One region of the Paenibacillus sp. FSL H7-0716 genome, then DNA from elsewhere that is predicted to be linked to it. Evidence: riboswitches for the same ligand, from Rfam matches in the RefSeq annotation. Region 1 holds a riboswitch; the other holds the start of a gene.
The links. A riboswitch is a leader RNA that binds a small molecule or an ion and turns the genes downstream of it on or off. The one in region 1 is predicted to bind preQ1.
Positions count from the first base shown of each region.

Region 2: linked by a shared signal. The riboswitch ahead of MHH60_RS06555 (queuosine precursor transporter) and the one ahead of queF (preQ(1) synthase) in region 1 are both predicted to bind preQ1.

Region 1 is NZ_JBBODA010000001.1:619,809-627,595, reverse strand. It holds gene MHH60_RS02795 (iron-hydroxamate ABC transporter substrate-binding protein) at 1-315, shown strand, start outside; gene MHH60_RS02790 (FecCD family ABC transporter permease) at 536-1,591, shown strand; gene MHH60_RS02785 (FecCD family ABC transporter permease) at 1,591-2,625, shown strand; gene MHH60_RS02780 (ABC transporter ATP-binding protein) at 2,681-3,481, shown strand; gene murB (UDP-N-acetylmuramate dehydrogenase) at 3,632-4,543, shown strand; gene MHH60_RS02770 (hypothetical protein) at 4,608-4,943, opposite strand; PreQ1 riboswitch class I at 5,202-5,245, shown strand; gene queF (preQ(1) synthase) at 5,409-5,882, shown strand; gene queC (7-cyano-7-deazaguanine synthase QueC) at 5,912-6,574, shown strand; gene MHH60_RS02755 (6-pyruvoyl trahydropterin synthase family protein) at 6,574-7,056, shown strand; gene queE (7-carboxy-7-deazaguanine synthase QueE) at 7,049-7,771, shown strand.
Region 2 is NZ_JBBODA010000003.1:407,402-415,188, reverse strand. It holds gene MHH60_RS06560 (methyl-accepting chemotaxis protein) at 91-1,779, opposite strand; PreQ1 riboswitch class I at 2,146-2,191, shown strand; gene MHH60_RS06555 (queuosine precursor transporter) at 2,202-2,915, shown strand; gene MHH60_RS06550 (AMP-binding protein) at 3,194-4,675, shown strand; gene MHH60_RS06545 (thiolase family protein) at 4,672-5,823, shown strand; gene MHH60_RS06540 (FAS1-like dehydratase domain-containing protein) at 5,820-6,221, shown strand; gene MHH60_RS06535 (MaoC family dehydratase) at 6,196-6,537, shown strand; gene MHH60_RS06530 (SDR family NAD(P)-dependent oxidoreductase) at 6,540-7,361, shown strand; gene MHH60_RS06525 (energy-coupling factor transporter ATPase) at 7,362-7,787, shown strand, end outside.

The sequences.
Region 1 (7,787 bases):
AGTGGAGCTGTATTATATACAGACCTTGGCGTAACGTTGCCTAACTTAGTAACAGAGATCCCAGTAGGAACAAGAGCAACTTGGAATCCGATCTCGCTAGAGAAGCTTTCTGAGCTGACCGCAGATCATATTTTCCTTGTAAATAGTGATAAGACTGAGGGTTCGGAGATCCTAGATAGTGCAATCTGGAAGGGCATCCCAGCTGTAAAAGCTGGAAATGTGCATGAAATGAGTTCAACGAGCAGCTGGCTTTACAGTGGTGCGAACGCTGGCAGCAAAATCATTGACGATGTGCTAAAAAGTCTTGTGAAATAAAAGTCGTAATTCACCATGAATGAGACTGATCATTTCGGTGGGGAAGGGCGTGCAGATCAAGTATCTCGGGATACAAAGATCTGCACCATTTTTTTATAAACCAATCCCATAGTACGGAAAAATCGTTCCTGCAATTGTACAACATAAATATTTTTGCGATAATGAGAATGATTGTTGTTATCATATAAACCATTGTAACTATTGAATAAGGAGACGACTCATGGTTTCACCCTCAGATTTCGCAAATCGTATTAACAATGAACCTAAAAAAGCTCTACATACCCGACCGGCAGCTGCCATTGGTATTCTTATTTTTGGACTTGCTGCCATTGCCTTCGGATTGGCACTTTCGGTCTCAGTGGGTGCGGCAGATATCAAGTTAGCTACGGTATGGGAAGCTATATTTCATTTCAATCCAGATTTACAAAAACATCAGGTGATTAGAGAACTGCGATTTCCACGTGCTATTGCTGGCGCCTTAGTCGGTGCTTGCTTCGCAGTAGCAGGGGCTATCATGCAGGGGATGACAAGAAACCCGCTTGCGGATTCAGGGCTGTTAGGCTTGAATGCAGGAGCAGGGGTAGCGCTGGCAATAGTATTTGCTTTTGCACCCTCACTCTCATTCACTTCACTAATGTTGTATTGCTTTATCGGTGCCGCTGTGGCCTCTTTTATCGTATTCGGAATCGGTTCGCTTTCTTTTAATGGCCTGACCCCCTTGCGATTGACATTAGCAGGTTCGGCAGTTAGTGCTTTATTGGTTGCTATTAGTCAGGGAGTAGCTATTCTTTTCAACTTATCTCAGGACATAGCCTTCTGGTTAGCTGGTGGGATGGGTGGAGCTAGCTGGACTCAGATCAAGATTATATTCCCTTGGGTGGCCGTAGCCTTAATTGCAGCGATGATGTTATCACGATCCGTCACATTGCTCAGCCTAGGAAGAGAAGTTGCGGTTGGTCTGGGGCAGCGGACAAGGTTAGTTCAATTGGCATGTATGATTGTTGTGGTTATCTTAGCTGGAAGTGCGGTTTCAACGGTTGGCCCGATTGCTTTTATAGGACTAATTATTCCGCATGTTACACGTTATTTCGTTGGAGTGGACTACCGCTGGATTATCCCTTGCTCGGCAGTTCTAGGGAGCTTATTGATTATCTTTGCAGATATTGCCGCAAGAATGATAAATGCACCTTATGAGACACCGCTAGGAGCTTTAATTGCCATCATCGGCGTACCGTTCTTTATTTATTTAGCGAGTAAGCGGAAGGGGGAGCTGTAATGCCCAAATTAACCCTTACTCCAGATGAAAAAGAACGCCGTACACGCGCCCTAACGGTGTTATCACTCCTTGCTATACTGATCGTCGTTGTGTTTATAGTCAGTATGAATACAGGGTTTATGCGTCTATCCCCACTGGAGGTATTACATACACTGCTGGGTGATGGAACACATCAGCAAAAGCTTATTTTATTTGATTTCAGATTACCCCGCATCGTAATTTCATTGTTAGTTGGAGCGGGCTTTGCAGTATCGGGCTGTATTCTACAAAGTCTTGCACGTAATGCACTCGCTGAACCGGCTACGCTGGGAATAAGTGCTGGTGCAGGTTTTGCGGTAATCATTTTCATCTCGTTTTTTCCGGCTACAACAGCAGCGCCGATATTTGTCTTGCCTCTCCTAGCGCTTGGTGGGGCTGGCCTGACCGCAGCTTTAATCTATATTCTTGCCTACCGGAAGGCAGATGGTCTGTCTCCTACAAGGCTGATCCTTATCGGGATTGCGGTCGCTGCAGGAATCAATGCTTGCCAGCTTGTATTGGCACTTAGGCTTGATCCTAATAATTATCAATTTGTAGCTACTTGGATCGCCGGGAAAATATGGGGTGGGGATTGGAGATTCGTCCTTGCTTTGCTGCCTTGGATCGCGATTCTGTTACCGTTCGCTTTCTATAAAGCCCGGGTTCTAAATGTATTGAATCTAGGAGATCATACTTCATTAGGTCTAGGAATGCGTGTGGAGAAGGAACGTATTCTCCTTCTGGTAACAGCCGTAGCGCTTGCCGGCGCCTGCGTCGCAGTAAGCGGAGGTATTGGCTTCGTCGGCCTGATAGCACCACACCTGGCTCGCAGGCTCGTGGGACCCCGTCATCAGGTGTTACTACCTGCTAGTGCTTTGACAGGCTCGCTTCTTATGATTACCGCCGATACCATCGGCAGATGGGTGCTGCAACCTGCGGAAGTTCCTACTGGCATTGTGGTTGCGATTATTGGCGCACCTTACTTTTTATATTTACTCGCCAAGTCTAAAGCGTAAATTCGTTCATACTTAGGAGCATAGCTCCATAAATCTTTTAAGGGAGTTGTAGATCATGTCAGAACGTTTGAATACAGAAGAATTAAGTATTGGGTATGCAGAGGCTACTATAGTTAAAGGATTGAACTTGTCTATCCCTACGGGAAAAATCACCGCACTGGTGGGCGCTAACGGCTCCGGTAAATCTACAATCCTCAAAACGATGGCCCGGATTATGAAGCCGAAGAGTGGCACCGTAATGCTGGACGGCAAATCAATTCATAACTTTTCAACTAAAGAGGTTGCTCGTCAGCTAGCGATTCTACCGCAGAACCCAACGGCTCCTGACGGTTTGACGGTGTCTGAGCTGGTCAGCTACGGTCGTTTCCCTCATCAAAAGGGATTTGGCACGATGACCGCTGAGGATCGTAACATCATCTCCAACGCCATCTCTGTTACGGGAATGGAATCTTTTCATGATCGCCCTATTGACCGTCTCTCAGGTGGACAACGTCAACGCGCTTGGATCGCTATGGCGTTAGCACAAGAAACAGATATTTTATTCCTTGACGAGCCTACAACGTTCCTAGATATGGCGCATCAACTCGAAGTTCTTCAACTTTTGCAAAAGCTGAATGAGGAAGAGGGCCGTACCATCATCATGGTCGTGCATGATTTGAATCATGCTACTCGTTATGCGCAGCATATGGTAGCGATTAAGTCCGGTACTGTGGTTAGCGAAGGCTCACCTACTGAGGTTATGACACCAGATGTATTGCGGGAAGTGTTTGGAATTGAAGCGGATATCGTTCCGGATCCACGTACGGGTGTGCCACTGTGTCTTCCTTACGAGCTTGCTGCCTATAAAGCTGTGTAATTATCATCTAAAATCATACAACGAACAGGCTCCTGTCATTGACAAGGGAGCCTGTTCGTTGTTACAGTTGTGGTTGCCTACAATTTCATAATAACTCTTTAAAATAGATCAAGGACCATCATTTATACATGGTTAAAGGAGCATGAAAACATGAATATTGACAAAATTCAAGATGACCTAGAGCAGCTAATGACTGCAGGAATAGTGAAAAGTCATGAGAATTTAAAAGATCACGTGTACACTAAAATGGGCGGCAAGGCTGATATTTTGGCTGCACCAGCTACTTATGATGAAATTCAAAAGATCGTTACATATGCAGAACAAAATGGGATAACCCTTACGGTACTTGGGAATGGCTCCAATGTGATTATCCGTGATGGAGGTGTACGTGGGATCGTTCTGCAAACGGCAGGACTGACCGAAATGGGAATTCGCGACAATCTCTTATATGCGCAATGTGGTGCCAAAATAATTGATGTTTCCAGATATGCGCTTGATAAGGAACTTACGGGTCTTGAGTTCGCCTGTGGCATTCCAGGAACTGTTGGTGGAGCGCTTTATATGAACGCAGGTGCTTATGGCGGTGAGATCAAAGATGTCCTGCATAGTGCACTAGCTATAAATAAGAATGGGCAAATGGTAACTCTGCAAGGTGATGAGCTGCAATGGGGATACAGAAAAAGTGTGTTCGCAAGCGGTGAGTACATTGTACTTGAGGCCAAATTTGCTATGACTTCCGGTGATGTTTTAACGATCAAGGCAAAAATGGATGAGTTAACTTATTTACGTGAATCGAAGCAACCGCTGGAGTATCCATCCTGTGGGAGTGTATTTAAGCGGCCTCCTGGCCGTTTTGCAGGTCAGTTAATTCAAGAGAGCGGCTTACAGGGTACAAGAATCGGCGGTGCTGAGGTATCCAAGAAGCATGCGGGATTTATTGTGAATGCAGATAATGCAACAGCCAGTGATTACATCGGGCTAATCCACCATGTAAGAGCGACTGTGAAGGATAAATTCGGTGTGGATCTGGAAACTGAAGTGGAGATCATTGGAGAAGAATAAATGATAAGCAAAAAGAGCCCGCAGCGAACTGCGGGCTCTTTTTGCTTATCGTAATCATGTTCGTTTAATCTACTGAAAGGGTGTAATTAGCTCTGTCCGTAGTTATTTCTGCCTTGCGGTCGGCTAAGTCTACGATTTGAAGACCTTCAACAGCTAAATCATAAGTGGATTGTGGCAGGGATACCAGTTCACCATCGGCGTTAAGTGTGCTGCCGAAACCTCTTAATATCAGTGCACTTCCAAGATATTCATCAATAACATCGTCTGCACTCCGGAAATCTACGGACTCTAAATTGAAATGAACTTTATCCAAATCACGAAGTTCTTTCTTTTCAATAGCGATTGTTTCATTTAAATGATTGTTAAGCCAATCCATAAGCTGCTGTATACTTTGTTCCATAACATGCTCCCACCCTTAGCTCGAAGATTATTATGAATAAGTTACCCCTTTCTTAGGATTTGAATCCTTTTTTTTGCCACATCTTAATTAACCATATGAATAATTCATGTGATTAAAAAGAAATTCACGATCAAATGGCATTGTTTTTGAACTTCATAAATTCTACGTACGTAAAGAGTAGAACTTGTCAGGAGCGGGCTAGCCATGGTATAGTTCAAGACGCAATATGTTTTAAGAAGAAGTCTGCGCTAAAGTTGTGCAGGAGAGGTTCGCGAACTCCCTCTATAAAAAACTAAGAATATATTAAACAGTACAAGCGGTTGCTGTCCTTTATCCGGACGATGCTTCCGTTTCTTCTTAGTGGAGCCAAGTTTTCGAAATCTCGTTCTTCTTTCCATTACCGGCCAAGGCCGAAGGAAAAGAGAGGGGTTTTTTGTCGTGTCAGAAGGAAGATTGAAAGAGGAAATGCAAGAAGTTACTTTGCTTGGTAATCAGGGAACACAGTACAAGTTTGGTTATGATCCAGACATTCTGGAGGTGTTTGATAACAAACATCCCGGGCGTGATTATTTTGTTAAATTCAACTGCCCTGAGTTCACTAGCTTGTGTCCTGTAACGGGTCAGCCGGATTTTGCCACGCTGTATATTTCGTATATTCCTGAACAAAAAATGGTGGAATCCAAATCATTAAAGCTGTATCTGTTTAGCTTCCGCAACCATGGTGACTTTCATGAGGACTGTGTCAACATTATTATGAATGATCTGATCTCACTGATGGATCCGCGTTACATTGAGGTATGGGGCAAGTTCACTCCGCGCGGAGGCATTTCAATTGATCCTTATTGCAACTATGGAAGACCGGGTACGAAGTATGAGGCGATGGCAGAACACCGCTTAATCAATCACGACCTCTATCCAGAAAAAGTGGACAACCGCTAAATTCCAACTTGTGATAAGGAGAGATTCATATGAACAAAAAAGCACTCGTCGTATTCAGCGGCGGACAAGATAGTACCACTTGCCTGGTTTGGGCATTGCAGCAGTATGAGGAAGTGCAGGTAGTTACCTTCAACTATAATCAACGTCATGCGGCTGAAATCGAAGTTGCAACAGAGATAGCAGCTAAGTTTAATGTAAAACAGCATATTCTTGATCTGGGGCTGCTTAATCAGCTGGCACCCAATGCACTTACCCGTCAGGATATAGATATCGTGGCTGGTGAAGGGGATGAGCTTCCAAGTACTTTCGTCGATGGACGTAATTTGTTGTTTTTATCTTTTGCCGCCATATTAGCTAAACAACTGGGGTACTCCCATATCGTCACTGGGGTTTGCCAAACGGACTTTAGCGGTTATCCGGACTGCCGTGATGTTTTTGTGAAATCATTGAATGTTACGCTGAACTTATCTATGGACTATGAGTTTGCGATCCACACTCCCCTAATGTGGCTTGATAAAAAAGAAACGTGGAAAATGGCCGATGAACTGGGGTATTTTGATTATGTTCGCGAACACACACTGACCTGTTACAACGGTATTATTGGCAGTGGCTGCGGTACTTGTCCAGCCTGTCTATTGCGTCAGCGTGGTCTTGAGCAATATGAGGCAGAGAGAATGGAGGCCGGCTCTTAATGCTTAACGAGGTTTCAGTTTGCAAAATATTTACGTTCGACGCGGCACACCAGTTAGTGGGACACAAAGGGAAATGCAGCAATCTGCACGGTCATACTTATAAGCTCGAAGTCGTGCTGAAGGGCAAACCTATGGCCGCGGAAGGCCACTCGGATGAAGGTTTTGTCATTGATTTTAGCGATATCAAAATGACAGTACAACAAAGCCTTGTAGATCGTTTAGATCACGCTTTTCTTGCCATGGGAAATGAACCTGTGTTAGAGACGTTAACGAATACGGGCTCCAAAGTAGCCTTGTTGTCTTTCCGCACCACAGTGGAGAATATGTCTTCATATATTGCCTACAAGCTTAAGCAAGCAGGGTTGCCATTGTACTCGGTAAAGCTATGGGAGACTCCAACCTCTTGGGCAGAGGTGCTGGCTGAAGATGTTCCGGATGAAGGGCCATCCTACCGTTTGTATGGAGGCTGTGACTGTGAGTAAGATTCCTGTAATAGAAATGTTCGGTCCAACTATTCAAGGCGAAGGTGCGGTAATTGGAGTGAAGACGATGTTTGTCCGCACCTATGGCTGCGATTATCGCTGCGGCTGGTGTGACTCCGCTTTTACTTGGGATGGTACGGTTAAGAATAAGGTTCACATGATGGAAGCAGAAGAAATCATAAATGAATTATTGGCGTTAGCTGGAGATAATTTCGACTGTGTTACGATTTCAGGCGGTAATCCTGCCTTGATTGGTGAAGGAATGGGTACCTTCATCAATCTGCTTCATGAGCGCGGAATAAAAGCAGCGATAGAAACTCAGGGGAGTAAATGGCAGGATTGGTTCAATGACGTGGATGTGCTGACAATCAGTCCTAAACCCCCAAGCTCAGGAATGACAACGAATTGGAAAATGCTAGATAACATCATGAGTAAGATGGAGAAACTGGGTCGTTCTACGCATAGCTTGAAGGTCGTAGTGTTTGATGATAAGGATTTTGATTATGCGAAAAACGTTCACCAGCGATATCCGAATGTGCAGCTCTTTCTGCAGCCTGGTAATGATGATGTCACGGAAGAGGGCAACATTTCTGCTCGGCTTCTGGGAAGGCTGGAGTGGTTGTTTAATAAAGTAATCGTGGATTCGGATATGAACAAGGTTCGTGTACTTCCACAGCTGCATGCATTGATTTGGCATAATAAGCGTGGTAAATAAAAGATTGATGAAATCG
Region 2 (7,787 bases), on a different contig from region 1:
CGAGACCTCCGCAAGCGCTAGCGAGCCATTGTAAACTAAAAACCCCTGTTCAACACTTTCGTGTGAACGGGGGTTTTTGGTTTACAAGCGTTAAATCTTAAATTGCTGCACAGCTTCTTGGAGTTTCTTGGCTTGCTCGTATAGATGTTTAACGGTTTCTGCATGGCCTTCCAGTTCGACGCGCTGCCGCTCTGAGTTAGCAGCGAGTGTGTCCGCACTTTCTTGCGATCTGGATGTAATTTGTGCAGTTTCTTCGACGGAAGCGCTGACTTCTTCTGTACTTGCCGAGATTTGCTGTGTAGCCGCAGATACGGATTGGATGCTGTGATTGATGCTTTGGATAAGAATCAGGAGGTGATTAAAGGCATCACCTGCTTCTGCTACTTTGCCGACTCCAGAGGCAACCTCAGAATTCACATGGTTCATCTCGGTAACGGAGCGGCTCATATCTTCCTGAAGTCCAAGTAGGAAGTCACGGATCTGTTCGTTTGCGTTACGGGATTGTTCAGACAGCTTGCGCACTTCTCCAGCAACAACAGCAAAGCCGCGTCCATGCTCTCCTGCGCGTGCAGCTTCAATTGAAGCATTCAGCGACAGCATTTGGATCTGCTTCGTAATTTCAGTAATACTGTGAACGACTTCTCCGATCATTACTGAACGCTCATTCATGATTTGTAACTGATCCAGTGACTGTAGGGAAGCACGTTCAACCTGGCGCATTTGCAGCACAGCGCTTTGAGCAATTTCATTACCGCCACTTGCTTCAGCGGAAGCCTCACTGATTTGCTCCGTGACTTCATTCGCTGCTGAGGCAATACTTTGAATGCCTAAATTGATTTCTTCCATTGCTCTCGAGTTATCTGATGCACTGCTAGCGATAGTCGTACTACCTTTGCCGATTTCTACTACCGATGAGCTGGAGTGTTCTGCCATATCATTGAGAACCTCAACACGTTCTTTTAAAGAGTTGGAATCTGCAACGACAGTATTAGAGGTTACCAGTACATGTCCGATCATTTCTTTCAGGCGTTGGGTCATCGCTTGGAAGCTTACGGACAACTGTGCAACTTCGTCATTTCCTTTAATTGATAATTCTTCGGTGAAATCTCCCTCTGCGAGCCGGGCACTATAAGCTGCCAGTTTTGAGATTGGACGTGTTATACGCACACTCATAAACCATGCACCAGTTAGGCCGATGATCAACGTCAGAAGTGTGATGCCGGCACTTGTCCATAGAATGCTGTCTGTTTTTTCTTGAATGAAGCTTACGTCACTGCTTACACCGATGATCATCGTACTTCCGGGAATACCGATATAAGCTGTTTTATGTATACCATGCGCGTCGCTATATGTATCGCTTAGTCCAGTTTTTCCTTTAGAGGCTTGTTGCATTGCAGAGGATACGGTGACACTTTCTGCCCGTTGCAATTTTGCATCGTGATCTGCGGATAGAATCTCAGCTTCTTTCCCTTTCAGATTGACCAGAAAAATGGTTTCCACTCCATGTTGTTTCCTCTTTTCCTGAAAATAGAACTCGAGATTGGTGGCAGACTGATCGTTCTTATTTAGGGTTTGCTGGGCGTGCATTACGTTGAGATTCTTATATACGTCCTGAGCAGCGGCAGTAAGGATTTTGTTAATCTGCGGCATAACATAGCTGTTGAAGATACTGATAGAGATAAAATAGAAGCTGGTGCTTAACAAAAGAGACGTGAGCAACAGAACAACAAATAATAAACGCGTAAATTTGCGACTGATCGAATGCTTGATACGAAACATATCGTTCTCTCCTTTTTTTATGGACGGTGAGGTCATTTCTTTTTTGGTCTTCACTAGATACTCCATGCCAACTGCTGGAAATTGGCGACCCGAGATATATTCCATAGTTATGTCATATTTCTACTAAATGGATCGGGAATAAGGTGTTTGATACTATTCTATAGAATTAACCTCTGGATGAATAGTGAAAGTTTTGTCCTATAGAGCATTTTTTTCTGAAAAAAATGAATTATTGCTGACTATTTTAGATAATTGTCGAAAAAAAAGAACTGGAACTACCAATTTCATATAAAAATATTATTTTTATGGATTGTTTAGCGCTATTGTGATAGAGTATTAATGTTTTGTTCCGAAAATTTAATATTGTAAGCCGCGGTTCGTAACCATCCCGCGTAAACAAAACTAGGAGGAATTTCAGTAATATGTTTAATTTGCTGTGGGGAGTTTTATTTGTTATTGTCAATTTTGCTTTTTTTCTGCTCTGTTACCGCCTGTTCGGGAAAAGTGGAATGTATGCCTGGGTAGGTATTGCTACTGTAATTGCTAACATTCAGGTAGCTAAGACGATTGCTATGCCATTTGATATTGTGATGACACTCGGAAATACGATGTATGTCACTTTATATATGACCAGCGATTTACTTAATGAGAAGTACGGAAGAGCGGAAGCGCGTAAAGCGGTCTGGTTTGGTTTCTTCACCTTGCTTATGACTACAGTCATTATGCAGATGGTACTAGTATTTAAGCCGCAGGAGACCGATATCGCTCAGTCTTCTTTGGAGACGATTTTTGGGCTGATGCCTCGACTAGCTTTGGGTAGTCTTACTGCTTACTTCATTAGTCAGTTCCTAGATGTTCGGTTGTACTCTTGGATTCGTAAATATTACAGCACCTCAAGTCAGCTGTGGATTCGTTCCAACGGCAGTACGATGATTAGCTCCTTTGTGGATACACTTATCTTCTGCACCATTGCGTTTGCGGGCTTGTATGACTGGAATGTATGGCTTGAAATTTTGCTTACAACTTATCTAGCGAAGTTCTTACTAACCGCAGTAAGCACACCTATCTTATATATCGCCCGAACCTTTACTTTTGCTGAAGAGGGTACACCATCATCTGTTCAAAAGAAGGACTAAACAACAATACAGCCAGCGCGTACCGATCATAATCGATACGTGCTGGCTATTTTTTTAGTTGTAGGATGGACTTAATAGTTACATGAAAATGTGTACATAAAAATAATATAAAGCTAAAATAAGCTATCGTAGCAATTCTAGCGGATTAGTTTAACAGGAGCGCCTGCGATGGCGCTTATCACATATCCTTTGGTCTGGGCTGGACTTGCGGGGCAGTCCGATTGAAGAGAATGTATATAATCGGTAGTCACAGAAATTACGAACAGGTGTGATCAAGGATGAATCTAGTAGTGCCTATACTGCGTCATGCAGCACAGCAGCCCGACAGCATTGCCTTAACCCATGACCAAGCAAGTCATACCTATGCCACATTAGTAGAAACGATGCGGAGAATCGCGAATGGCTTACAGCAAAAGGGTCTGAGGCATGACAAAATCGCGATTTTATCTACGAATCGTATTGAATTTGTTGAGGTTTTTTTGGGGGCGATTTATGCGGGCTGTGTTCCCATTCCCTTAGATCCCAAATGGAGTGCTAATGAACTGCAGGTTATTATAGAACAGTGCCAGCCGACAATGATTTTTGCCGAGCCGGAAACCGCAAAGAATCTGGTCTTCAAGGATCAAGCGATCCCAACACTGGCCTTCTCAAATGAACGAACAGGTTCCTATGATCAGTGGCTGGCTGCCCTGAAGCCGGAGGCTGAGTTGGATGAGACGAATGAATTATTATTTATTGGCTTTACTTCAGGCACAACCGGGTTGCCCAAAGGTTATATGCGTACCCATTTATCATGGTTAAAAAGCTTTGAGGTCTCGAATATAGCTTTTGAATTGGAAGCTATGAAGGATGTTTTGGCACCAGGTCCATTTGTGCATTCCCTATCTTTATTCGCCGTTATGCAGAGTCTATATGGTGGAGCAACTTTTCATATCACACAAAAATTTAGTGCCACGCAGGTGTTAGAGCTGTGCCGGCAAATTCCGGGTGTGGTGCTGTTCGTCGTACCAACAATGATCGAATCCATGATGCAGCAGGCTGTACCTGGGCAGATACAGATGGATGCGATTATTAGCTCAGGTGCAAAGTGGTCGGAGTTGTCCAAGAAAAGGGGCAGGGAAGTGTTTGGTGGAGCGCGTCTTTATGAATCCTACGGTTCTTCAGAAGCGAGCTATATTAGTTATTTGGATGTTCTGACCGAGCATAATCCGACCTCTGTAGGCCAACCTTATCCCGGGGTGCAAATTTCCATTCGTGATGAACAGTTCCGGGAAGTCCCTCCTGGGGAGATTGGGCAGCTATATGTGCGTAGTGATATGATATTTTTAGGCTACCATCAATTGCCGAATGAGACAGCAGCAGCTTTTAGAGAGGGATGGCTTGTTTTAGAAGACTATGTTTATCAGGATGAAGCTGGTTATTTATATATGGCGGGACGTTTGAAGAATAAAATCATATCCGGAGGCCTGAACGTTTATCCAGAAGAAATAGAGAGGGTGCTGGAGTTTCTTCCGGAAATAGATGAAGTGATGGTGCTTGGCGTGCCTGACGATTACTGGGGAGAACAGCTGATAGCCCTCGTGAAGTGGAGCGGAGAGCAGCACTTATCTGTCGACGAAATTAAGAATTATTGCCGCCAGTATTTAGCGAGCTACAAAGCGCCGAAGCAGCTGCTAACCCTGGATGAATTTATCTATACAAGCAGCGGCAAAATTGCCCGGCAAGCGATGAAAGACTATGTGAAAAGAGCGATGGTATGATAGAAGCAGTAATTGTCATGGCAAAACGTACACCGATTGGCAGAATGGGTGGCTTATTAAGTACACTTGAGCCGGAAGCATTACTGGCGCCGCTTATTCAGCATATTGTAGCCGAAACGAACTTGCCTAAAGAACTGATCGATGATGTCATTATTGGGAATGTTGTGGGCCCAGGAGGTAATATTGCCCGGGTAGCTGCGCTTGAAGCGGGGCTGCCTGTTTCGGTTCCGGGCGTCACCGTGGATCGTCAGTGCGGATCTGGGCTAGAGGCTATTAATATAGCAGCAAGACTGATTCAAAGCGGCGCTGGTGAGATTTATTTAGCGGGTGGTGTCGAAAGTACGAGCCGTGCTCCATGGAAAATGGCTAAACCACAGACGTTAATGGGGGTTCCACAGCTGTATACCCGTGCACATTTTACGCCTAGCTCTTACGGTGATCCGGATATGGGAATTGCTGCAGAGAATGTAGCAAGGAAATACGGGATTTCTCGAGAAGAGCAGGATCAATATGCCTTAAAAAGCCATCAAAAGGCGGTTTATGCGCAGCAAAGTGACCGGTTTCGGCAGGAGATAGTACCTCTTCAGGTAGAGGGGCAGTGGGTGAGCACCGACGAATGTCCTCGGGCAAATACGAGTCTGGACAAGCTGCAAAAGCTGCCGCCAATTTTTGAAGAAAAGGGTACCGTCACTGCTGGAAATGCCTGTCCTATTAATGATGGCGCAGCGCTTCTATTAATGATGTCTCGGGAGAAATGCCAGCAGCTTAAGCTGAAGCCTATTTTACGGGTCGTGGATGCGCAAGCTGCGGGTGTAGATCCGAACTATTTAGGGATGGGGCCTGTACCAGCTGTGCAAAAGGTGTTAAAACGCCAAAAGCTTACCGTTGCCGATTTAGATATCGTAGAGTTTAACGAGGCTTTTGCTTCACAAGTATTGGCTTCACTGAATGAGCTTCAAATTCCACAGGAAAAGGTCAATCTTGGCGGGGGTGCTTTAGCAATAGGCCATCCATACGGAGCTTCCGGGGCTATTTTAATGACTCGGTTATGTGCTGAAATGCAAAAAGCTCCTTACCAACGAGGGCTTGCTACTCTGGGAATCGGCGGCGGGATAGGTCTGGCAACACTCGTGGAGGTTATAGAATGAACAGTGTCCGACATCAGATCCATATGACGGCTGATTGGATTTCGGACTACGCACAGAGTATCGAAGCACCCATGCAGACGATAAATGGAAAGCTGATTGCTCCTGCGACGATGCCTATTATTTTCTGGCAAAACTTCGATATTCCATGGTTAATCATCGGTGAACCCTTGCTTCACGGCACTCAGAAATTTTCATATCAGGCTCCGATTACGGCGGGGATGATTTTGGATTGTGAATTAGCGTTAACGGGTGAGGTGCAAAAAGAAGGCAGACAGGGTAAACTGACTTTTTACACACATACGCTGGTTTGTAGGTGTGAGGGTGAGCTTATAGTCACCGCAGAAACGGTGTTAATTCGGGTAGGTGATGATCATGATAAAAAAGTGCGTAACAGCTGAAGCTATCCGGCAATATGCAGCTGCTTCTCAAGATTTGGCGCCTATACATCTAGATGCAGAGGCCGCAGTCAAGGCTGGTTTGGAGCGACCCATCGCACATGGGATGTATCTTATGGGATTAGCCCAATCCTTGTACATTGCTGAGCACCCTACACAGTGGATCACTCAATATGATATGAAATTTCATAAGCCTATAGAGGTCGATAGTGTCGTGATTTTTGATTTTGCAGCTGACGACTGCTTTGTGAAAGTGATCCTTACAACAGAAGCTGGCGATGTTATTGCTGCGGGAGCTTTTGCAGTGAAAGAGGTGTAGTGATGAATAAAGTGGCCTTAATTACTGGAGCAACAAGAGGGATCGGACGTAGTATCGCCATGCAGCTTGGTAAGTCAGGTTATCTAGTGGTTGTAAATGGTACGAAACAAGTCTTAATTGATGAGGTTGTGCGCGAGATCCGCCAGGCAGGCGGAGAGGCGCTAGGGTACGCTGCTAATGTAGCCGATCCAGTCGCAGTCACTGCCATGGTAGATGAGGTCATTGCCCGATACGGTCGTATAGAGGTATTGATAGCTAACGCGGGAATTGTGCAGGATCAGAAATGTCAGCGGATGACGGATGAACAGTGGAAGACTGTTCTGGATGTGCATTTGAATGGCACCTTTTACAGCATTCAACGAGTATTGCCGTACATGCGAGAGACAGGTGGTGATATCCTGTTGATGAGCTCTGCTGCTGGATTAGCGGGTTCCGTGGGTCAGGTGAATTACAGTGCAGCCAAGGCTGGAATACTCGGCATGATGTGGACACTTGCAGCAGAGCTGAAACGTGACCAGATTAGGGTCAATGCGATTTCTCCAGCGGCATTAACGGATATGACCAGACCTATAATTGACCATCTGAGGGAAAAACATGCCAGTCGGAATGAACCTTTGCCTGACTTTTGGAGAATAGGTGACCCGGAGGCTATTGCTTCCTTCGTGACTGCATTATTGAATGAGTCCGACGCGGATTTAACCGGTGAAATCTTTGCTGTGAATGGATCAAAAGTGACAAAATGGGAGAAGCCTGCACCTGCATTTTCCGAGAATAGCATTGAGGCATTTTTTGCTGCTTGGCACCGTCAAAAGGGGACTGAATAAATGCTTACCTTCGATCAAGTTTGTTTTTATTATAAAAAAGGACAACCTCTCCTGGAGGATATTAGCTTTACGATAGACGCAGGGGAGTTTGTGGCGATAGTCGGGGCGAATGGTTCTGGCAAATCCACTATTGCAAAGCTCATGGACGGACTGCTGCTGCCGCGAAAAGGGACTGTACAATTTAAGAGCTTGGACACAGCAAAACCAACGGATCTTGCGGAGATTCATCAGCAAATCGGTTTTGTTTTTCAGAATCCAGAGGATCAATTTATCACCACAACCGTTATGGATGAGGTGCTTTTTGGTTTGGAGAATATCCGTGTGCCGAGGGAGGAAATGCGCAGCCGATTGGATCATGCCTTACAGGCCGTTCATATGGAGGATTATCTGGAGGCTATGCCACATCAGCTATCTGGAGGTCAAAAG